One region of the Variovorax nitratireducens genome, then DNA from elsewhere that is predicted to be linked to it. Evidence: riboswitches for the same ligand, from Rfam matches in the RefSeq annotation. Region 1 holds a riboswitch; the other holds the start of a gene.
The links. Region 1 has a riboswitch for thiamine pyrophosphate ahead of ACSFA8_RS15085 (purine-cytosine permease family protein). Riboswitches for the same ligand answer to the same signal wherever they lie in the genome.
Positions count from the first base shown of each region.

Region 2: another riboswitch for thiamine pyrophosphate. It lies ahead of thiC (phosphomethylpyrimidine synthase ThiC); the one in region 1 lies ahead of ACSFA8_RS15085 (purine-cytosine permease family protein).

Region 1 is NZ_JBPJZO010000005.1:110,818-122,232, reverse strand. It holds gene ACSFA8_RS15120 (SAV_2336 N-terminal domain-related protein) at 1-600, shown strand, start outside; gene ACSFA8_RS15115 (sensor histidine kinase) at 677-1,801, opposite strand; gene ACSFA8_RS15110 (ATP-binding protein) at 2,041-2,349, shown strand; gene ACSFA8_RS15105 (DUF4331 domain-containing protein) at 2,558-4,069, shown strand; gene ACSFA8_RS15100 (hypothetical protein) at 4,084-4,380, shown strand; gene ACSFA8_RS15095 (tetratricopeptide repeat protein) at 4,391-5,599, shown strand; gene ACSFA8_RS15090 (HupE/UreJ family protein) at 5,586-6,749, shown strand; TPP riboswitch at 6,810-6,914, shown strand; gene ACSFA8_RS15085 (purine-cytosine permease family protein) at 6,987-8,321, shown strand; gene thiD (bifunctional hydroxymethylpyrimidine kinase/phosphomethylpyrimidine kinase) at 8,266-9,111, opposite strand; gene ACSFA8_RS15075 (FAD-dependent oxidoreductase) at 9,135-10,190, shown strand; gene thiS (sulfur carrier protein ThiS) at 10,187-10,384, shown strand; gene ACSFA8_RS15065 (thiazole synthase) at 10,402-11,205, shown strand; gene ACSFA8_RS15060 (thiamine phosphate synthase) at 11,202-11,415, shown strand, end outside.
Region 2 is NZ_JBPJZO010000007.1:120,595-132,009, reverse strand. It holds gene ACSFA8_RS17820 (PA4780 family RIO1-like protein kinase) at 1-11, opposite strand, end outside; gene ACSFA8_RS17815 (hypothetical protein) at 46-690, opposite strand; gene ACSFA8_RS17810 (hypothetical protein) at 860-1,117, shown strand; gene thiC (phosphomethylpyrimidine synthase ThiC) at 1,143-3,026, opposite strand; TPP riboswitch at 3,099-3,211, opposite strand; gene ACSFA8_RS17800 (HAD family hydrolase) at 3,241-3,942, opposite strand; gene ACSFA8_RS17795 (rhodanese-like domain-containing protein) at 3,963-4,913, opposite strand; gene ACSFA8_RS17790 (DUF3047 domain-containing protein) at 4,937-5,731, opposite strand; gene ACSFA8_RS17785 (YchJ family protein) at 5,886-6,308, opposite strand; gene ACSFA8_RS17780 (acyl-CoA dehydrogenase family protein) at 6,316-7,446, opposite strand; gene ACSFA8_RS17775 (glutamate carboxypeptidase) at 7,462-8,712, opposite strand; gene ACSFA8_RS17770 (acetyl-CoA C-acyltransferase) at 8,736-9,920, opposite strand; gene aceK (bifunctional isocitrate dehydrogenase kinase/phosphatase) at 9,944-11,415, opposite strand, start outside.

The sequences.
Region 1 (11,415 bases):
CTGGCCTTGCAGGATCATGCGCTGCAGATCGGGGACGTTTCCAGCCACTCACCCGACGGGCAACCGCAGCATTTCTGGGCGATCGGCCCGCAGACCTATTGCATGCTCATCGAAGCGTTGGGGCGCACCGTCGTCGATGCGGTGCGGCTGAGGCTTGCGCAGCCGCCGCGGCGTCCGTTGGTTCTTTGGGTCGACGATCAATCCCAGAACAATGAGAGGGAGCGCAAGGATCTGGAGCGTCGCGGCATCCGGGTCGAGACGGCGATGTCGACAGAGCAAGCGCTGGAAATGCTCGAGGGCAAGGGGTATGAGTTGGTGATCTCGGACATGGGCCGGCCACCCGACAGTCGTGCTGGCTATACCTTGTTGGACGCCTTGCGCAAAGCCGGCAACCCGATCCCGTTCGTCATTTTTTCTGCAGATCAGCGTCCCGAGCACGACCAAGAGGCTGTTGCACGCGGCGCCTTGGGCTCGACAGAATACGTCACCACCTTGACGGGAATGTTGATGAGAACGCTAAGGGCGAGCACGCGGCGTGCGCCACCGGCAGCTGGTGTCGCGGCGACGCCAGCAAGCACGGCCTTGCCGGACGCCGCGTGACCGGTTTGACTGACATGGGCGACGTGAACTGGGCCGCGCGACCACCCGGTGCCTAACGCACGCCGGAAGGCCACCATCACTGGAGCCCGTGGCGCGGCAGGCGAATCGTGAAAACGCAACCAGTGCCGGGCACGTCCCGAACCGTCAGGGTGCCGAAGTCGGCCTCAATGCTCTGGCGGGCGATGGAGAGGCCCAGGCCGAGACCCGACTTGTCATGGCTGTGCTGGTTGAAGGGCACGAACATCATGGCGGCGCTCCCCGGTGGCAGCCCTCCGCAGTGGTCTTCGACGTCGATAAGCACGTGCTCGCCGAGCTCATAAGCCTTCAAGACAACATCGGTGTGGGGATGCGTGAACTTGAACGCGTTCTGCAGGAGGTTGGCCAATGCGGCCAGCAGCAGTTCGCGATTTCCACGGATGGCCAGATGGCTGTCGACAGGCAGCACCTCGAAGACGCAACCTGCGGCGCTTGCAACGAGCTGGGCAGTGGTTTCAGCCTCCTGAATGAACGAGGCGACGGAAAATGTCTGCCGCTGTTCTGGCAAGGTGCCGCGCACCTCGGCAACTGCCCGACTGATCAAGGTGCCCATCGCGGACAGGCTGCGCTTCAGCACGGCCCCGGTGGCGCCGCTCACTGTCATGCTGCCGAGCTCCAGGGCATGGATCGCAAGGGTCGCCGTACCCAGGGAATTGCGCAACTCATGAACCAGGAATCCGAAACGCTCGTTCGAGTCGAGGCTCTGCTGACGGGCGATTTGCGTATCCCGCTGGAAGCTGAACTCGGTGACAGCGTCCGCAATGGCGTTGTCGAGGCACCGATTCAGCGTCCGGAACTCTGCCACAGCAAACGGGGCGTCGCGTTCGAAGGCCAGATCCGTGATCGCCTGGCACAGGTCGCCATAGTCGTGAACGACCTGATCCACCGTGTAACCCAGCTTCAGCAGCTCCTTGCCATGGGCTGTGGCGCTCATCCCCATTTCCGACAAGGCCGGCTGATCCCCGCCTGGTGGCCCCGAGATTCTGATGCCCTCCGCCGGTTTGTCGGCTTCTTCCGCTGCGAGGGTTCTTATCAGCTGGTCGAGGAACAACGGGATCCCGTTTGCCAGCTGTTGTTCAGTTGCGGCGCGCCGGGGTCTCTGTGCGACCTTCGACTTGCACCGCAAAACCAACTCCTCCCGGTTGTTGCTGAGAAAGTTGTGCATAGTCCGAGACCCCAACAGCTTTCGCCTGTTCATCCAATGAATGCCGCCTGCTTTTGCTTCGAAGGCGTAATGCGCCATCGTTTGCCGTTCGGCGACGAACAGTCTGTGCGAAGGCGCACATAGGTGCAGGGTTCGAGGACGGTCACGGCATGCCCTCTCCTTCAGCCGCATGCACTACGCTCGGCCCATGACAGATCACCTGCGATTCCCGCCATGCGCATAGCCGGTCGATCCTGCCCATGACCCACAAACCCGCCGAGGACTCCGCCGGACCGCTTGATCGGCCCGCACGGCCGGAGCGACCGGGTTGGCTGCCCCGCATCGACGTAGCCCGCTGCACGGGCTGCGGCTGGTGCGTCGCCGCGTGCGACCTCCACTTGCTCAGCCTCGAAGCGGTGCAATGGAAGAAGTCTGCTGCGCTGCGCGACGCGGATCGGTGCACGGGCTGCAGCGATTGCGCCGTGACCTGCCCTTTCCACGCGATCACGATGCGAAGGGATGGAACGATGAGCCCTTTCGCGGTGGTCCACAGCATGGACAGCCATTAGATCCAGGATTCAGCCGTGCACCAGCGCAGCGCGGGGCACAGAACCCCGAACGCTTCACATCTGGGCGCCAATTTTTCGGATGCCAGCAATTCCTGCCCGCATCCGCACATCCAAGTGGACTTGTTGTGCGTATTCAGAAGGCGCCGGCCCTTTCGCCGCGTGTGTCGTCTGTGCCCATTTCAACCTTTTCACTTTCGAGGTGACGCCGATGAGATTGCTTCAAACGCCCGTTCGGGCCTGTGTTCTCGGCTTGTGCGCAGTTGCTGCGACAGGTGCCTTCGCCTCCAGCCACCGTGAGGCACCATCGATCGCGGGGATGCCCAAGCTGGACGCCACCGACTTCTACATGTTCCGCAGCTACGAGCCCAACCGCCAGGACTTCGTGACGCTGATCGCCAACTACCAGCCCGACCAGGGCCCGTACGGTGGCCCCAACTACTACACGATGGATCCGAACGGGCTGTACGAGATCCACATCGACAACAGCGGCAGCGCCATGGAGGCCTTTACCTTCCAGTTCCGCTTCACCAACACGCTGCGCGACATCCAGCTGCCGATCTCGGGCAAGCAGGTGTCAATTCCGCTGGTGCAAGCCGGCCCCATCTCCGCGCCCAACCAGGCCACGAGCAACCTGCGCGAAACCTTCACGCTGACAGTGGTGCGCGGCGACCGCCGCAAGGGCCAGGCCGCTCCAATCACCAATGCCGCCAACGGCGCAACGGTGTTCGACCGCCCGACCGACAACATCGGCGAGAAGACCTTCGGTGGCCCGAACGGCTATGCCGCCTATGCCGCGCAGCAGGTCTACAACATCAACATTCCGGGCTGCGCCACGGCGGGCCGTGTGTTCGCGGGCCAACGTCAGGACCCGTTCGCCGTTGCGCTGGGCCAGGTGTTCGACCTGATCAACCTCAACCCGCTCGGCTCGACCAGTGCCTACGGCGCCGGCATGCTGGCCGCGCGCAACGTCAGCACGCTGGCGCTCGAGGTGCCGATCGCCTGCCTCACCGCGGGCGGCAGCGGCCCGATCATCGGTGGCTGGACCACGGCGAGCGCGCGACAGGGCCGCCTGATCGCCAACCCGCCCAAGAGCGGCCATGGCACCACGACGCTCAACGGCGGCGCCTGGGCGCAGGTATCACGCCTGGGCATGCCGCTGGTCAACGAGGTGGTCATCGGCCTGAAGGACAAGGACACGTTCAACAGCTCCAGGCCCATCGACGACGGCCAGTTCGCCACCTATGTGACCAACCCCACGCTGCCGGCGCTGATCCAGACGCTGTACCCCAGCGCCCCGGCACCAACCAACTTCCCGCGCACCGATCTGGTCGCAGCCTTCCTGACGGGCATCGACGGCGTGAACAAGCCCGCCAACGTCAAGGCCTCGGAAATGCTGCGCCTGAACACCGGTACCGCGCCCACGCCCATGGCGAGCCAGAGCAACCTCGGCGTAGCCGGAGGCGACAGCGCGGGCTTTCCGAACGGCCGCCGCCCCGGCGACGACGTGGTGGACGTCGAACTGCGCGTGGCCATGGGCGCGTTGTGCGTCCTCACGGGCGCCAACGATGCACTGAAAGTCGGCTGCAAGCCCAGCGATGCACCGGCCGGCGGCGCGTCGATCACCGACGGTGCGCTGCAAAGTCCCTCGCAGTTCCCTGCCGCCTTCCCGTATCTGAACACTCCGCTGCCTGGCGCCGTCAACGCCGCCGCAGCACCATGAACCAGGGGTATCCCATGAAGAACACACGACTCTTCTCTCGTGCCGCCGGTGCGGTCGTCATTGCCGCGGCCCTGGCCGGCTGCGGCGGTGGCGGCGGTGGCGGGGGTGGCTTCTTCCTCCCGTTTCCGGCCGGCAGCACCCCGCCACCGCCGGACAACCAGCCGCTCGCGCAGGTCAGCGCCTACGACGCCTTCGTCGCCTACGTAGTGACGCTCGTCTCCACGCAGATCGACAACCAGGATGCGGCCAACGTGGCGCAGTTCGATCCGCCGCCTACGTCGGAGACCAAGGATCCGGTCGCCACGCAGTAGGTGCTACGCCATGCGAGCCGGCATCTTCCTTGCGCGCGCCATCAGGCGATGGGTGGCGCCCTTGATGGCGATGCTGGTATCGATGTTGGTACTGGCCGGCACGGCGCATGCCGTGCCGCGCGTGCCGGCCAGCGACGACGTGGTGGTGGAGACACTGCCCGTCGTCACGGGCTGGTCGAGCGAACAACGCCGCCTGCGCCGCGAGTTGGTGCAGCGGCCCGGCGATCCGGCCACCGCCATCGAGGCGGCGACCACCTACCTGAACCTGGCGCGCGAGCTGGGCGACGCGCGCTACGCCGGCTATGCCATGGGCGCGCTGCAGGCCTGGGAGGCACGGCCCGCGGCCGCCACGCCGCCGGCCGTTCTGGTCATGCGCGCAACCATCGCCCAGTTCCTGCACGATTTCGACGGTGCCGAGGCCACGCTCAAGGCAGCGCTGGCACGCCAGCCCAATGAGGCCCAAGGCTGGCTCACACTCGCCACCATCCTGCGCGTGCGCGGACGCTACGACGAATCCGACGGCGCTTGCCGCGCGCTCGGCCGCGTCGGTCCCGTTCTCTATGGCGTCGCCTGCCTGGCCGAGAACACCGGCCTGCGCGGCAGGCACGACGAGGCGCGCGACACGCTGCAGGAGCTGCTGGCCAACCCGGCGCTGGCTGGCGCCGCACAGGCGGGCACGCGCCAGTGGCTGCTGACCAGCGTGGCCGAGGTCGAGGAACTCGCGGGCCGATCCGCCAAGGCCGATGCCGCCTATCGCAAGGCGCTGGCGGCGCAATCCTCGGGCTACCTGCTGTTGGCCTACAGCGATTACCTGCAACGCGTCGGGCGGCACGCCGAGATCCCCCCGCTTCTCGCAAAGGAAGCACGCAGCGACGCCGTGCTGCTGCGGCTGGCCATTGCGGGCGCCACCGCGCGCAACAAGGGTGCCCAAGCCGAGGCCGATGAATTGCGCCAGCGCTTCGAGGCCTCGGCGCAGCGCCCCGGCACCACGGCGCTGCATGCGCGCGAAGAGGCCATGTTCGCGCTCGACGTGCAGAACGACCCGAAGCGCGCGCTCGAGCTCGCCCGTTTGAACGTCAAGCTGCAGCGCGAACCCATCGACCTGCTGGTGTTCGCGCGCGCCGCTGCGGCTGCCAACGACAGCGCCGCGCGCGGCGAAGTAAAGGCCCTGATGCAACAGATCGGACTGAAGGATGCGCGTGTCGATGCGATGCTTTGAACGCGCCGGCGTGGCCGTGTTGCTGCTGTTGGCGCTGCTCTACGGCGTGGCGCCAGCCCACGCCCACAAGGCGAGCGACGCCTACCTGCAATTGCACCGCAGTGGCGACACGATGGATCTGCGTTGGGACATTGCGCTGCGCGATCTCGACGCGATACTCGACCTGGACACCAACGCCGATCGCAAGCTCAGTTGGGGTGAGGTGCGCGCGCGCCTGAGCGACATTCACGCCTATGCGCTGGCACGCCTTAGCCTGCAGCAGGGCCAGTGCGCATTGGCCGAGGCGCAGCTCGCCGCCATCGAGGACCGCATCGACGGCGCCTACCTCGTGCTGCAACTGCAGGCCCAGTGCAGTGCCGGCGCCGTGCTCGACATCGACTACCAGCTGTTCCGCGAAGTCGACCCCACGCACCGCGGGTTGTTGCGCGTGGAAACGGACAGCGGCGCACAGCCCGTGGTGCGCTCGCTTGACCCGTCGGGCGGACCGGTCGCGGTGCTGTGGCCGAACACGCCGGGCGCCAGTGAAGCGGCCTCGGGCACCAGCTTCTTTCGCGATGGCATCCATCACATCTTGATCGGCTACGACCACATCCTGTTCCTGATCTGCCTGCTGCTGCCCGCTGTGCTGCGGCGCCGCCCACAGGCCGGCGGATGGAAGCCGGTGGTGGCGTGGCGCGAGGCCGTGTGGCCGATGTTCGGCATCGTCACGATGTTCACCATCGCGCACTCGATCACGCTGGCACTGGCAGGGCTGAAGGTGGTGACCATCTCGCCGCGCATCATCGAGCCTGGCATTGCGATCACGATCATGCTGGCGGCCATCGACAACATCTACCCGGTGCTGCGCGGTCGTCGCAAGCTATTCAGCTTCCTGTTTGGTTTGATCCACGGCTTCGGCTTCGCGGGGGCGCTGGCCGAACTCGACCTGCCGGTGCACGACTTCGCGATCGCGCTGCTCCAGTTCAATCTGGGCGTTGAGGCCGGCCAGCTCATGGTGGTCGGCGTGGTGCTCATCGCGCTGATGGCGATGCGCAACTGGCAGCGCTATCCGCCGGTGGTGCTGCGCGGTGGTTCGGCACTGGCGGTGCTGGTTGCCGCGATCTGGTTGGGCGAGCGGGTGTTCGACGTGAAAGTGTTGCCGTTTTCCTAAGAACCGGCAGATCTCCGCAGCCTGAGATCGCACGAAGCCAGCCTCATCGCGCCTAAAATGGCCGTTCGCTAGGGGTGCCGCCCGTCCGCCAGGACGGTCGGCTGAGAGAGTCCCTTTGAACCTGATTGAGGTAATCCTCGCGCAGGGAAGCTGGTTCGGTGGCTTTCACGTTTCTCGCGTGCGCACCTTTCGCCATCGGGCCGCGACCTGCCAATCACTTTGCACTGGAGCAAATGGATGGCACAGCCTTCTGACTTTTCATCGTCGCCCAACGAGGCGCTGACGGCGTTGCCCGACGCGGCACGCGTGTTCCGTTGGCACGACCATGCTTCGTTGTGGTTCAGCCTCGGCGTGGGCCTGCTCGTGATGCAGATCGGCGCCTATCTGGTGCCTGCCGTGGGCACGCGCGACGCGGTCGTCGCGATCGTGCTCGGCTCCTGCATCGGCGCCGGACTGCTGGCCTGGACGGCCCGGCTCGGCTGCGAAAGCGGCCTTGCCAGCGCGGGCCTGATGCATGCCACCTACGGCAGCGCGTTCGCGCGGTTGCCGGTGCTGCTCAACATCGTGCAACTGGTCGGCTGGACGACCTTCGAGCTGGTGATCATGCGCGAGGGCACGCAGGCGATTGGCCAGCAGGCCTTCGGCATCGCGCTGGGTGGCCCGCTCGGCACCGTGCTCACCACCCTGCTCTGGGGCGCCGTGCTGCTCGCGTTGCTGGCCGGCTCCATGGTCAAACTGGTGCGGCGCTTCGTGAGCCGCTTCGGGCTGCCACTGGTGGTGCTGTCGCTGCTGTGGCTTACCTGGCAGTTCGGCACGCAGTTGCATGCGAAGGGCTTCGAGGCGTTCTGGGCGCGCCCGGGCAATGGCAGCATGGGCATGTTCAGCGCGCTCGATCTGGTGATCGCGATGCCGGTGTCGTGGCTGCCGCTGGTGGCCGACTATGCCCGGCACGGCTGGCGCAATGCCAGCGGTGGCCTTGGCAGCGCGTTCAGCGGCACCTGGGTCGGCTATGCACTGGCCAACATCTGGTGCTACGCGCTGGGCGTGATGGTGGTGAGCGCCGCGGCGCCGGGCGCAAGCCTGGTCACGGCACTGCTGCTCGCGCAAGGCGGCCTGCTGGCGCTGGGCCTGATCCTCATCGACGAACTCGACAACGCCTACGGCGACGTCTACTCGGGCTCGGTGTCCACGCACAGCCTGCTGCCGCGCTGGAGCGTGAAGCGCTGGGGCCTGCTGCTGGCAGTGCTGTGCATCGCGCTTGCACTGGTGCTGTCGATGCATACGCTGGAGCCGTTCCTGCTGCTGCTGAGTTCGGTGTTCGTGCCGCTCTACGGCGTGATCCTGGGGCGCCTCGGAACCGGTGCGGCGCCGGCGGGCACGACCGCGCGCCGGGTCGACCTGGGCGCGGCGCTGATCTGGATCGCCGGCATCGCGCTCTACCACGCCTGTGCCAAATGGGCGCCGCAGTTCGGCTCGGCGCTGCCGACGCTGGCCGCAACGTTCGTGGTGGCCTGGCTCAGCCGGCCGTCGCCGGCAGCCGGTGCGTCGGCACTGGCGCAAAGCCGTGGTTGAGCGGGCCATGGCCCACACCGACCTGCACATCGGCGCCCGCGGTCATCGCGGCGAGCACATAGGCGCGTGCCAGCGGCACCGCATCGGCCAGCGTGTGGCCGAGCGCCAGGAAGGCGGCAATGGCCGACGACAGCGTGCAGCCGGTGCCGTGCAGGTTGCGGCTCGTGATGCGGGCGGAGGCAAAGCGCTGCGGCGCAAGGCCGGCCTCGGCCAGCACATCGACCACCTCCTCGCCCTTCAGGTGCCCGCCCTTGAGCAGCACCGCGCGCGCGCCGAGCGCGAGCAGGTCGCTGGCCGCGCGGTCGAGCCCGTCGACGCCGTCGATCGAGCGGCCGATCAGCAGCGCCGCCTCGTCGAGGTTCGGCGTGATCACCAGCGCGCGGGGAAACAGCTCGCCCACCAGGCGCTGCACCGTGTCGCTCTGGATCAGCCGGTCGCCGCTGGTGGCGACCATCACCGGGTCGAGCACCACGTTGGGCAACTTGTAGCGGTCGATGGCCCAGGCCACCACCTCGACCACCTCGGGCGCATGCAACATGCCGAGCTTGACCGCGTCGACGCCGATGTCTTCCACCACGGCCTGGATCTGCGCCTTGAGAAATTCCGGCGGCACCGCGTGGATGCCGTTCACGCCCAGCGTGTTCTGCGCGGTCAGTGCCGTGATGGCCGTCATGCCGTAGCAGCCGAGCGCGGCGAAGGTCTTGAGGTCGGCCTGGATGCCGGCGCCGCCGCCGCTGTCGGAGCCGGCGATGGAAAGCACGCGCGCGTAGCGCAGGGAAGCGTTGGTCATTGCCAAAATTATGGGCCACGCGCATGACCGAGCACGCGCCCCTTCCCTTTGATGCTGCAACGGTGCTCGGTGCCGGCCTCATGGGTCGGCTGGTGGCACTCGCGCTGGCGCAGCGCGGCTGCCGGGTCGCGCTGTACGACGCCGCCGGGCCCGAAGCCGACGGCGCGGCCGCGCGCGTGGCGGCGGCAATGCTGGCCCCGTTGGCCGAATCGGCCGTGGCGCCGGCGTCGGTGGTGCGCATGGGCCAGTACGGGCTCACGCGCTGGCCCGAGCTGCTGGCCACGCTGGCCGCGCCGGTGTTCTTCCAGCGCGAGGGCACGCTGGTGCTCTGGCACCGGCAGGACGCGCCCGAGGCCGCGCGCTTTGCCGGCGTGCTGGCGCGCAGCGCGCAGGAAGTGCCGGAACTGCCTGCGATGCAAAGGATCGACGCGGCCGGCATCGCGGCGCTGGAGCCTGCGCTCGGCGGGCGTTTCGCCCAGGGCCTGTGGCTGCCCGGTGAAGGCCAGCTCGACAACCGCGCGCTGCTCGCGGCGCTGCTGGTGACGCTGCAGACGCTGCCGAACGTGCAGTTGCACTGGCACAGCCCGCGCGCACCTGCAGACTTTGCGCCGGGCGCGTCGGAACGCGTAATTGACTGCCGCGGGCTCGGCGCCAAGCCGCAGTGGGCGGCGCTGCGTGGCGTGCGCGGCGAGGTGATCCGGGTGCATGCGCCCGAGGTAACGCTCAGGCGGCCGACCCGGCTGGTGCATCCGCGCTATCCGCTCTACATCGCGCCCAAGCCCGACGGCGTGTTCGTGATCGGCGCGACCGAGATCGAATCGGAGGACATGTCGCCCGCGAGCGTGCGCTCGACGCTGGAGTTGCTGAGCGCGGCCTATTCGGTGCACAGCGGATTCGCCGAGGCGCGCATCCTCGAGATCGCCACGCAATGCCGGCCCACGCTGCCCGACAACCTGCCGGCCATCCGCTGGCTGCAGCCGCGCGTGCTGCAGGTCAACGGCCTGTACCGGCACGGCTTCCTGATCGCGCCGGCATTGCTGGACGACGCGATGGCCCGACTGGCGCACGAACGACCATGAACATCCTCGTCAACGACACCCCGTACGAACTGCCCGCGGGCGCAACGCTGGCCGACGCCGTCGCCGCTCTCGCCCCCGTGCCGCCGTTCGCGGCCGCGGTCAACCGCAGCTTCGTGCCGCGCTCGGCCTATGCGGCCCATGCGCTGCAACCTGACGACCGCGTCGAAGTGATCCGCCCCGTCACCGGGGGCTGAACCAGAAAGAGACAGACATGACCGACAACCACGATCCGCTGGTGCTCTATGGCCAGAGCTTCACGAGCCGGCTGCTGCTCGGCACCGCGCGCTACCCCTCGCCCGACCTGCTCGAAGCAGCAGTGCTGCGTGCCCGCCCCGCCATGCTCACCGCCTCGCTGCGGCGCCAGACCGCGACCGGCGGCACCGGCGCCGGCGACAACGGCTTCTGGGAACTGCTGCGCCGCCTCGACGTGCCGGTGCTGCCCAACACCGCCGGCTGCCACAGCGTGCAGGAGGTGATCGCAACCGCGCAGATGGCGCGCGAGCTGTTCGACACACCCTGGATCAAGCTCGAACTCATCGGCGACGACTACACGCTGCAGCCCGACACGCTGAACCTGGTCGACGCCGCCGCGCAACTGATCCGCGACGGCTTCCAGGTGCTGCCGTACTGCACCGAAGACCTGGTGCTGTGCCAGCGGCTGGTCGACGTCGGTTGCCAGGCGGTGATGCCCTGGGCCGCACCGATCGGCACCGGGCGCGGCCCGGTCAACCCCTACGCACTGCAGTTGCTGCGCGAACGACTCGACGTGCCGATGCTGGTCGACGCCGGTCTGGGCCGACCCTCGCACGCGTGCCAGGTGATGGAGTGGGGCTACGACGGCGTGCTGCTCAACACCGCCGTGGCACTCGCGCAAGACCCGGTCGCAATGGCCGGCGCCTTTGCGGATGCCGTGCAGGCCGGCCGCGCGGCGCACCGCGCGGGCGTGATGGCCGCGCAGGAATCAGCCCAACCCAGCACGCCGGTGCTCGGCACACCTTTCTGGCACCAGTCATGACATCAGTTTCCGCACAAGCCATCTTCGACGCACACACCGCGCGCTTCGGCGTTGCATCCGTCGATACGCCGACCGATACGCCGACCGACACGGCCTGCACGCGCGACGATCCGGTCTACCGCGCCGCCAGGGCCGCCTGCCTGCGACTCGGTTTCATCGGGATCGATGCCGAATGCCTCGCCGAGGCCTGGGCAGCGCGCAGCCAGCGGC
Region 2 (11,415 bases), on a different contig from region 1:
GGTGCTTTCATCGGCCCATTTTGCCCCGGGTCGGCGCGGGCGCCGCTACGTGCCGAACAACTTGCCGCCCAGTGCGAACGCCCCGCCGACCAGAACCGCCACGGCACCGAGCACGCTCCACAGTTGCGTCGGTTTGAGCCCGGCGACCAGTTCGCCGACCGTCATCTCGGTGGGCGCCTTGGCCGCCGAGACCTTTTTCGATGGCTGCAGCATCTTCTGCTTCCAGCTGGCGAGCACGCCGTTGAACTCCGTGGTCGCCAACGCCCCCGCTTCGGGCTTGACCCATTGCACGTACCAGTCGTTGCCGCGTTCCAGCAGGCCTTCGCTCCGGATGCCGGCCTCCACGACCACCAGCAGGGGATGGCCGCGGCTGTAGGCCATCGCAGCCTCGATCTGGTTCCAGGGCGTGGGCAGCCGGATGTCGGCCAGTTCGGCCTGCTTCGGCCCTCCGCGCTTGTCCAGCCCGGTGGCGAAGTACGAACGCTCCAGCGCGATCACGACGGTGCCGGCGCACTTGTCGAGCAGCTCGGTCACGGCTTTCAGCGGTGCATCGGCGCTGAAGGCGTTCCGGCCGACCGTGTGCGGTATCAGCCCCTCGCTTCGAAGCCGGTCTTCGACCGCACGCACGAAGGCCTCCTGCTGGTCATTGGCGGTTCCGCCGACGCTGACGAAGACATTGAGCTCGTTCATGGAGGCACCCGTGGCTGCATGCGCACCGGCGCATGTGTTGGCGCTCCCTTGTTGGGGGCCGACTTTGCCTTGGCTTCGGGCCTTCGGCAAGTGTGGGTACGCGCCGCAGAGCGCGGCCGGCCGCGCCAGAATGGTGGCTTCACCCTTCTCCCGCGTTGGAGGATTTGCGATGACCATCCGGATCGGCACGCTGTGCTACGTCGACAGCAGCTGCGAGGCGAGCCCCGCCACCCGCGATGCGGTCGGGCGCATCGTCGAGGTGGTGTCGGCGCCCTACGAGGCGCCCGATGAAAGCTACCTGCCCGGCACCTACTACGACGTGGCGTTCGAAGGCTGGACTTACTTCTGCCGCAGCGACAAGCTGCATCCGATTTCCGATCCGGGTGCAGACGTTGGCGAGTGGCAGGAAGAGACGCTGAAAGCCTGAGCCCGCGTGGCGCCGCCCTGGCGGCTCAGGCCTGCGGCTGGATCGGGATGTAGATCTCGCCGCCACCGGCCTTGAACTCGGCCGACTTGCCGACCATGCCCTGGGCCAGCGCCTCGCTTTCGGCCAGCCCCTTGGCCGCCGCGTACTCGCGCACCTCCTGCGTGATCTTCATCGAGCAGAACTTGGGGCCGCACATCGAGCAGAAGTGCGCCGTCTTGCTCGCGTCCTTGGGCAGGGTTTCGTCGTGGAAGTCGCGCGCGGTATCCGGGTCGAGGCCCAGGTTGAACTGGTCCTGCCAGCGGAACTCGAAGCGAGCCTTGCTGAGCGCGTCGTCGCGCGAGCGCGCGCCGGGGTGGCCCTTGGCGACATCGGCCGCATGGGCCGCGATCTTGTACGCGATGATGCCCTGCTTGACGTCGTCGCGGTCCGGCAGGCCCAGGTGCTCCTTCGGCGTGACGTAGCAGAGCATCGCGGTGCCGGCCCAACCGATCATCGCGGCGCCGATGGCGCTGGCGATGTGGTCGTAGCCCGGCGCGATGTCGATGGTCAGCGGGCCGAGCGTATAGAACGGCGCCTCGTGGCAGGTCTTGATCTGCTCGTCCATGTTGGCCTGGATCATGTGCATCGGCACATGGCCGGGGCCTTCTATCATGGTCTGCACGTCGTGCTTCCAGGCCACCTGCGTGAGTTCGCCGAGCGTGCGCAGCTCGGCGAACTGCGCCTCGTCGTTGGCGTCGGCGCCCGAGCCGGGGCGCAGGCCGTCGCCGAGCGAGAAGCTCACGTCGTAGGCCTTCATGATGTCGCAGATGTCCTCGAAGTGCGTGTAGAGAAAGCTCTCCTGGTGGTGCGCGATGCACCACTTGGCCATGATCGAGCCGCCGCGCGAGACGATGCCGGTCATGCGGTCCGCGGTGAGGTGGATGAAGGGCAGGCGCAGCCCGGCATGGATGGTGAAGTAGTCGACGCCCTGCTCGGCCTGCTCGATCAGCGTGTCGCGGTAGATCGGCCAGGTGAGGTCTTCGGCCACGCCGCCCACTTTCTCCAGCGCCTGGTAGATCGGCACCGTGCCGATGGGCACCGGCGAGTTGCGCACGATCCAGTCGCGCGTGGTGTGGATGTTCTTGCCGGTGGACAGGTCCATCACGTTGTCGGCACCCCAGCGGATCGCCCACACCAGTTTTTCAACTTCTTCCTCGATGCTCGAGGTAACGGCCGAGTTGCCGATGTTGGCGTTGATCTTCACCCTGAAATTGCGCCCGATCGCCATCGGCTCGACTTCGGGGTGGTTGATGTTGGCCGGAATGATGGCGCGGCCGCGTGCCACTTCGTCGCGCACGAACTCGGGCGTGATGATGCGCGGAATGCTTGCGCCCATGGGGTTGCCGGCGACGCGCCTTGCGCGCTCCTCGTTGGCCAGGTACTCGGCCATCCACTCGCGCTTGCCGTTCTCGCGCAGCGCGACGTATTCCATCTCGGGCGTGACGATGCCGCGGCGCGCGTAGTGCATCTGCGTGACATTCGCGCCGCTTCTGGCGCGGCGCGGCGTGCGCTGCAGCGCGGCGGCCTCGGCACGCAGCTGCGCGATGCGCTCGGCCTCGCGGTCTTCATTCCTGGCGCCGTCGTCGAGCGCCGCGCGCAGGCGGCCGTCGTAGCTTTCGGTGTCGGCGCGTTCGGCGATCCAGGCGGCACGCACGTCCGGCAGGCCGCGCCGCACGTCGATCGCCACCGCGGCGTCGGTGTACGGCCCCGAGGTGTCGTAGAGCGAGACGACTTCGCCGTTGGTCAGCGCCACGTCGCGCACCGGCACGCGCAGATCGGGCCGGCTGCCGGCAATGGCGGACTTGGTGGATGCGGGAAAGGGCTCGCGCGTCAGCGTGAGCAGCGAGGCGAACTTGTCGATGGCATTCATGGGGCACTCCTGTTTTGAAAAGGGGTGCTCCGCAATCGCTCGACGGATCCCGGGCCCGAATGGACTCCCGGATCGGGGAACTGCAGCTCTTCTTCCGCCGGTACTAACCGGTTCAAGTTCGCGGGTTCGGCCTGGTGGATGGCCATCTCAGCACGCTGTCTTCGCGTGCACCCCGGAGCGAGGAGGATTCTAGTCCCGCCCCGGCGAATGCCGATCAGTCGGGTTGCGGCACCGCACGCCAGGCCGCCAGCAGTGCCGGCAACTGCGCCATGTCGACGAACACCTCGCGCACGCCGATGGCACGCAGCGCGTCGGCACTGCTGTGGCCGAGCCCGCCCGGGCTGTAGCCGAACACCGTGGCGCCGGCCGCAATGCCGGCGGTGGCGCCGGTGACCGTGTCTTCGACCACCGCGCAGCGCGTTGGGTCGACGCCCAACGCCGCTGCCGCGGCCAGGTACACGTCCGGGAACGGCTTGCTGCGCGGCGTTTCGTGGCCGCTGAAGATGCGGCCCTCGAACGCATCGAGCAGGCCGATTTTTTCGAGCTGCAGGACCACCTTGCCGCGGTCTGCGCCCGAGGCGCAGGCGATGCGCCCGTCCAGCGTGGCATGCAAGGCCCGCACGGCGGCCGGCGCGCCGGGGATTTCGACCAGGTCGCGATCGAGCGCGGCATTGCGACGCGCCCAGAACCCCTGCAGCCAGTCTTGCGTGACCGCGACGCCGGTGCGTTGGGCGATCAGCCCGGCCTCGTCCTTGACCGCCTTGCCGACGAAGATGCGCATGCACTCGTCACGCGTGAGCACCCAGCCGAGCTCTTCCAGCATGTCGCGCAGCACGCCGTTGGTGATGGGTTCGGAGTCGACCAGCACGCCGTCGCAGTCGAACAGTACGGCCTCGAAAGGGAAATGATGGGGCATCCGCCCATCGTAGCAACCGATCAGGCCGCGACAGGGTCGGCGTCCGGCGACAGGGCGGCCTCGGCGGCCATCCAGGCGTCGAGCCCGCCCGCGAGCACACGCACGCGCGGCAGGCCGGCAGCCAGCAGCACGCGCGCGGCGGCGATCGCCGAGGCGTCGTCGGGGCAGTCGCAGAACACCACGAGTTCACGGCCATCGGCCAGCGCGCCGAGGTCTTTCGGCAGGCGCTTGAGTTCGATTCCGACCGCGCCCGGAATCGCGCGGTCGTCGAGGGCGCGCGACGCCGCACCGCGCACGTCGATCAGCGTGGGGCCGTTGCTGCCGGCCAGCGCCTCGCGCAGCACGTCGATGTCGATGTGCTCGATGTCGTCGGCCCGCAGCGCCATGCTGCGCATGTAGTAGCGCCACATCAGGAACAGCGCGAGCATCGCGGCGCAGAACACCGCCGCCGTGAGCCCGATGTTCGACAGCACCGTGAGCACGTCGTTGATGGCCGAATGGAAGATGCGGCCGACCAGCAGGAAGCCGAGCGTCCAGATCAGTGCCGCCGCCGTCTCGTACGACAGGAAGCGCGTGTTCGACATGCCGAGCGCACCGGCCATCGGCGGCGCCACCACCGACACGCCCGGCACGAACTTGGCGGCGATCAGGGAAAGCCCGCCCCAGCGGCCGAGGATCGCCTCGCTGCGCCGCACGCAGGAGTCGGCCGAGAGCGAAATGCGGCACAGCAGGCGCATCACGCGATAGCCCCAGCGCCGCCCGGCCAGGAACCACACGCCGTCGCCGAGGATGTTGCCGAGCACGGCGGCCAGCACCGCCGCCGCGAACGACACCTGCCCGCCGACCGAAAGCCCACCCGCCACGATCAGGAAAGGCACCGCCGGCACCGGCGCACCGAGGCGCGCCGCGAGTGTGGCGGCGAACACCACGGCTGCGCCCTGGCTGGCGAGAAGTGCGACGAGATCGTTCATGTGAAAAGCGTAGGGCCGGACGCTCACTCCGCCGTGGCAGCGACCGGCGAAGGTGGCGCAGAGGCATTCTGCGCGGGAGTGGCGGAGCGCAGGTCGAGGTCGGAGAAATAGGCCAGGCCATGACCATGGGTGTTGTCTGCATCGGCCGACACCGCGACCGCCACCACATCGGGCATGGTGCTGCCGGCTTCCTGGCCGAACGCGCGCCGGTAGTCGGCCAGCAGGTTGCGGCGCTCGGGCAGCCAGCCGCCCGGCGCGGCGGTAACGCCGGATTCGAGCACCACCATGCGCATGCGATTGGTGAATGCGTTGACCAGCGAAGTGCCCTTGGGCTCCTTGTTGTCCCAGACGTAACAGAGTACTTCGCTCGGCACCTCCTCGCCGCTGGCAGCGCGGGCCAGCGTGAGCTTGGCGCGCTCGGCAAACGAGAGCCGGTCGGCCGGGAAGTCGAAAAACACGCAGAGCTTGGCCGCGCCGTCGTCGCCGGCCTTGGTGCGCAGGTCGGCGCCCTGCACGAACTGGTCGACCCGCCAACGCCAGGCCAGCGTCGGTTCGCTCTGCAGCGGCACCTGCGTGCGGTGCACCAGGTTGCCATACGACTGGTCGGCCTCGACCTTGAGCACCCGCTGGTTGCCCTGCTGCACGACTTCGAAGCGGGTCGGTGTCTTGTTCGGCAGGCTGATGAAGTGCCAGGGTGCGGGTGGCTGCTCGCTGCGGGCGTTGGAAAACGGCCGCAACACCTCGGCCGAATCGGCCTGCGCGAGCGTACAGACCGCCAGCGCGGCGGCGCAAAGGAAGGGTTGGATTCTGCTGGCCATGGCCAAGCGTCTTTCGGATCGTGCTGTGTTGTGGTTCTAGCAGGCGCCTGCGGTGCCTGCATCGTCACCGGAGGGGAGTTTGCGCCTTGCGGCGGGCCAAATAAAGCCCCTGATTGGAATCAATCTGTCTCTGCGTTGCAAACAATGCGCTGGCTCAGAGCAGCGCGCCGTCGAGGTAGTACCAGCGAATCAGCGCATCCGGCGCGCTGGCTTCGCGCACGAAGCGGCTGCGCTCATGCAGCCGGCTGGCCCGGCCCGAGGCATCGCGCTGGCGCGCGACGAACTCGACTTCGGCATGCTCGCCGTCGCTCATGCTGCGCGAGCGCACTTCCAGGCCCAGCCAGCGCACGTCGGGATCGAAGCTCAGTTGCGGGGGCCGCCGGCTCGCGTGCCAGGTCGCCAGCAGGTAGTCGGCGCGCTCGCGCACGAAGGCGGTGTAGCGCGAACGCATCAGCGATTCGGCATCGGGCGCGGGCACCGTGTCGAAGTGGTCGAGGTAGCGGCCACAGCACTGGCCGTAGGGCAATGGCCGGGCACGCTGGTCGCTACGGCCGCAGGGGCAGGAAGGGTCGGCCATCGCGGGTTCAGGCCAGGGCGCGCTGAATCAGGAGTTTCTGGATGTCCGACGTGCCTTCGTAGATCTGGCACACGCGCACGTCGCGGTAGATGCGCTCCAGCGGAAAGTCGTTGACATAGCCATAGCCGCCCAGCGTCTGGATCGCGGCGCTGCAGACCCTTTCGGCCATCTCGCTGGCGAACAGCTTGGCCATTGCCGCTTCTTTCAGGCACGGGCGGCCGGCATCACGCAGGCTCGCGGCGTGCCAGATCAGCTGGCGCGCAGCTTCGAGCTGCGTGGCGCATTCCGCAAGACGAAAACCGACGGCCTGCTGGTTGAAGATGCTGCCGCCGAACGCCTGGCGTTCCTTGGCATAGGCCAGCGCCACGTCGAACGCACTGCGCGCCATGCCCACGCTCTGCGCGGCGATGCCGATGCGGCCGCCTTCGAGCGCGCCCAGCGCGATCTTGTAGCCCTCGCCTTCCTGGCCGATCAGGTTTTCGGCGGGAACGCGGCAGGCGTCGAAATTGATCTGCGCCGTGTCGCTGCTGTGCTGTCCCAACTTGTCCTCGAGCCGCGCCACGTGGTAGCCCGGCGCATCGGTGGGCACGAGGAAGGCGCTCATGCCCTTCTTGCCGGCCGCCTTGTCGGTCATCGCGATCACGATGGCGACCTGGCCGCTCTTGCCGCTGGTGATGAACTGCTTGACGCCATCGATGACGTAGCCGTCGGCATCGCGCTTTGCGGTGGTGCGCAGGCTCGATGCATCGCTGCCGGCCTGCGGCTCGGTCAGGCAGAACGCGCCGAGCATGCGGCCCTGCGCGAGCGGCTGCAGCCACTGCTTTTTCTGCTGCGCATTGCCGTAGCGCATGAGGATCGCATTGACCGGGCAATTGGTGACGCTGATGGCCGTGCTGGTGCCGCCATCGCCGGCCGCGATTTCTTCGAGCACCAGCGCGAGCGTGAGGTAGTCGAGCCCGGCGCCCCCGTCTTCCTCGGGCACGCAGATGCCGTAGGCGCCGAGTGCGGCGAGCCCCTGGTGCGCTTCTTTCGGAAAGCTGTGCTCGCGATCCCACAGCGGCGCGTTCGGCCAGAGTTCAGCCTGGGCGAAGTCGCGCACCGCTTCGCGGATGGCTTCCTGGTCGGGGGTCAGCAGCATGGCGCTTCTTTCATATCACTTGCCCTGGCCCAGTTCCATGATGAGGCGCGCCGCCATGTACAGGCGGCGCGGGATCGCATCGATCATCACGTACTCGGCCTTGTCGGAGTGATAGCCGAAGCCCGGCAGGCCCAGGCTCTCGATCACAGGCTTGCCCGACAGCGACGCATACGCGGCGTCGGTGCCGCCGCCGGCGCGCTCCTCGACCTCGACGATGCCGCCGGCCTCCTTGTAGAAGCCCATGGCCTTTTCGATCAACTTCTTGCCGCCCTCGCCCGCGTTGAAGGCCGGCCGCTCCCGCGTGACGACGATCGCGACTTCGGAGCCCGGCACTTTTTTCTTCTGTGCGCGTTCTTCGAGCGTCTTCATGGCGGCCTCGAAGTCCTCGTTGCGCGCATAGCGCACGTCGGCGTTCACCGTGGCGCTGTCGGGAATGATGTTGTTGACGGCGCCACCCTTCGCGATCGTCCAGTTGAAACGCAGCCCCTTGGCCTTGTCGTCGATGTCCATGGTGCGCAGCACCAGGTCGGCAGCCTCGACCACCGCGTTGACGCCGAGCTCGGGCGCGGCGCCCGCGTGCGAGGCCTTGCCCTTGATGTTGGCCTGCACGTAGGCGATGCCCGAGGTGCCGAGTGAGAATTTCTCGCTCTCGGCGCTGGTCGGCTCGAACGAGAGGATGTAGTCGGCCTGCCTGGCCTCTTCCTGGATCAGGTCGCGCGAGCCGAACGAGCCTTTTTCCTCGTCGGTGTTGAACAGCACGGTGATGGTGCCGTAGTCGCGTACGCCATAGGTCTTGAGCAGCTTCAGCGTGTGCAGGATCACGGCATTGCCGCCCTTGTCGTCGGCGATGCCAGGGCCGTAGGCCTTGTTGCCCTCGACGCGGAACGGTGCCTTGGCCAGCGTGCCCTTGAGATAGACGGTGTCCATGTGCGACATCAGGAGCAGGTTCTTGCCGCCCCTGCCCTTGAGCTTGCCGACGATGTTGTCGCCGACCACGAGGCCGGCCGACTTGCTGCGCGCGACGGTGAAGCCCAGTGCCTTGAGTTCGTCTTCGAGGTACTTGCCGGCGGCGGCCAGGCCTTCGGCGTCACCGGTGCCGGTCTCGATGTTGACCAGCTTTTCGAGCGTCTTGATCACGGCCGGCTGCTCGGCCGTGGCCGCATCGAACAGCGCGTTGTCGCGCTTCTGCTGGGCGAAGGCGGCCGGCGCCAGCAGGGCCGCGCCCATCAGGGCGGGGAGCAGGAAGCGCTGAAAAGGCAGGTGCATGAATTTCTCCGCAAGCGGTCGGATCAGATCAGTTCGAGCGCAACGGCCGTGCCTTCGCCCCCGCCGATGCACAGCGTGGCCACGCCGCGCTTCAGCCCGCGCGACTTCAGCGCGTGGATCAGCGTGACCATGATGCGCGCACCGCTGGCGCCGATCGGATGGCCCAGCGCGCAGGCGCCGCCGTGCACGTTGACGATGTCGTGTGAAACGTTGAGCTCGTGCATCAGCGCCATCGGCACCACGGCGAACGCCTCGTTGACCTCCCACAGGTCGACGTCTTTCACGCTCCAGCCGGTCTTCTTGAACAGCTTGTCGACGGCACCGACCGGTGCGGTGGAAAACCACTCGGGCTGCTGCGCATGCGTGGCATGGCCGACCAGCCGGGCGATCGGCTTTGCACCGATCTTCTTCGCGTGCGATTCGGTCATCATCACCAGCGCCGCGGCGCCGTCGTTGATCGACGAACTCGATGCGGCGGTGATGGTGCCGCCGTCTTTCTTGAACGCAGGCTTGAGCGTGGGGATCTTGTCGAGCTTGACCTTGCCCGGGCCTTCGTCGATCTCGATCACGTTGTCGCCGCTGCGGCCCTTGACGGTAACCGGCGTGATCTCGGCCCTGAAGGCGCCCGAGGCGGTGGCAGCCTTGGCGCGCTCGACACTGGCAATCGCAAACGCATCCTGCTGTTCGCGCGTGAACTTGTACTTGGCCGCGCAGTCCTCGCCGAAGGTGCCCATGGACCGGCCCGGCTGGTAGGCGTCTTCAAGGCCGTCGAGCATCATGTGGTCGAAGATGCGGTCGTGGCCCATGCGATAGCCGCCGCGGCCCTTCAGCATGAGGTAGGGCGCGTTGGTCATGCTCTCCATGCCGCCCGCGACCATCACCTCGTGCGTACCTGCCAGGAGCATGTCGTGCGCGAGCATCGCGGCCTTCATGGCCGAGCCGCACATCTTGCTGAGCGTGACTGCGCCGGCGCTGTCGGGCAGGCCGCCCTTGTAGGCCGCCTGGCGCGCCGGCGCCTGGCCCTGGCCGGCCATCAGGCAGTTGCCGAACAGCACCTCGCCGACGCTGTCGGGCGCGATGCCGGCGCGCTCGACCGCCGCCCTGATCGCGGCGCCGCCGAGGTCGTGCGCCGCAAGGGAAGAAAAGTCGCCCTGGAAGCCGCCCATGGGGGTGCGTGCGGCGCCGACGATGACGATGGATTCGGACATGAAAATGGTCTCCTTCGGATTCTTCAGAAATACGGCACATGGCCGTCATGGTGAAAGCGCTGCGCCTCGTCGTACGGAAAGACGTCCAGCATCTGGCCGGCCTGGATGCGTTCCTTGTGGCTTTGCCAGAAAGTGGCTTCGAGCAGGTCGGCGTGGTGCGCCATGAAGGCCTCGCGCACATGGTCGTTGCCGAGCAGAAACGGGCCGAAGGTCTCGGGGAACACGTCTTTCGGGCCGACCGTGTACCAGACCTCGCCGCTCATCTCGTCTTCCTCGTTGCGCGCCTCGGGCACCTTGCGGAAATTGCAGTCGGTGATGTACTCGATCTCGTCGTAGTCGTAGAACACGACCTTGCCATTGAGTGTGACGCCAAAGTTCTTCCACAGCATGTCGCCCGGGAAGATGTTGGCCGCCACCATGTCCTTGATCGCATTGCCGTACTCGACCACCGCATGCTCGAGCTGGTCTTTCGCACGCCGAGCATGGGCCGCGTTGTCGGGCTGGGCCAGTTGGTCGAAGGCTTCCTGCAGGTAGATGTTGAGCGGGATCATGCGGCGCTCGATGTAGACGTGCTTCAGCACCACTTCCATCTCGCCGTTGCCGTCGCGGTCGCCGATTTCGAGCTGGCTCGGCGCGAACTTCTCGATCTCGGCGATCAGTTCGGGCTCGAAGCGGTCGAGCGGAAAGCCCACGTCGCTGTATTCCAGCGTGTCGGCCATGCGGCCGACGCGGTCGTGGTGCTTCACGAGCATGTACTTGCCCTGGATCTGCTCGCGCGTGGTGTCCTTCTGCGGCGGGTAGTAGTCCTTGATGACCTTGAACACGTAGGGAAACGACGGCAGGTCGAACACCAGCATCACCATGCCCTTGATGCCGGGCGCAATGCGGAAGCGGTCGCTCGAGTAGTTGAGGTGCGACAGGAAGTCGCGGTAGAACAGCGTCTTGCCCTGCTTGGCCAGACCCAGCGCGTTGTAGATCTCGGCGCGCGGCTTGCGCGGCATCAGCGAGCGCAGGAACTGCACGAAGGCCGAGGGCACTTCCATGTCAACCATGAAGTAGGCGCGCGCAAAGCTGAACAGCATCTGCATGTCGTCTTCGCCGAACAGCGCTGCGTCGACGTAGAACTTGCCGGCCTTGTCGTGCAGGATCGGCAGCGCGAACGGCATTTCGATGAAGCCGTTGATGATCTTGCCGACGAGGTAGGCGCCCTTGTTGCGGTAGAACAGGCCTGACAGCACCTGCAGCTGGAAGTTGGCGCGCAGCTTGACCTGGTGAAAGCGCCCGAGGATGGCCGCCGCCACGCGCTCGGCGTCGCGCCGGCGGTTGGCAAACGCACCCAGCAAGGCGTAGTCGTCGATCACGCGCTCGATCGTGTCGGCCAGCGTCTCGTGCCGCGGGTAGTAGGCGCGGTAGGTCGGTGCGCCGCGCGGCTCGATGTACTCGGTGCTGATGGCCGGCCGCACAAAGATGAAATCGTTCTGGAAGTAGGCGCGGT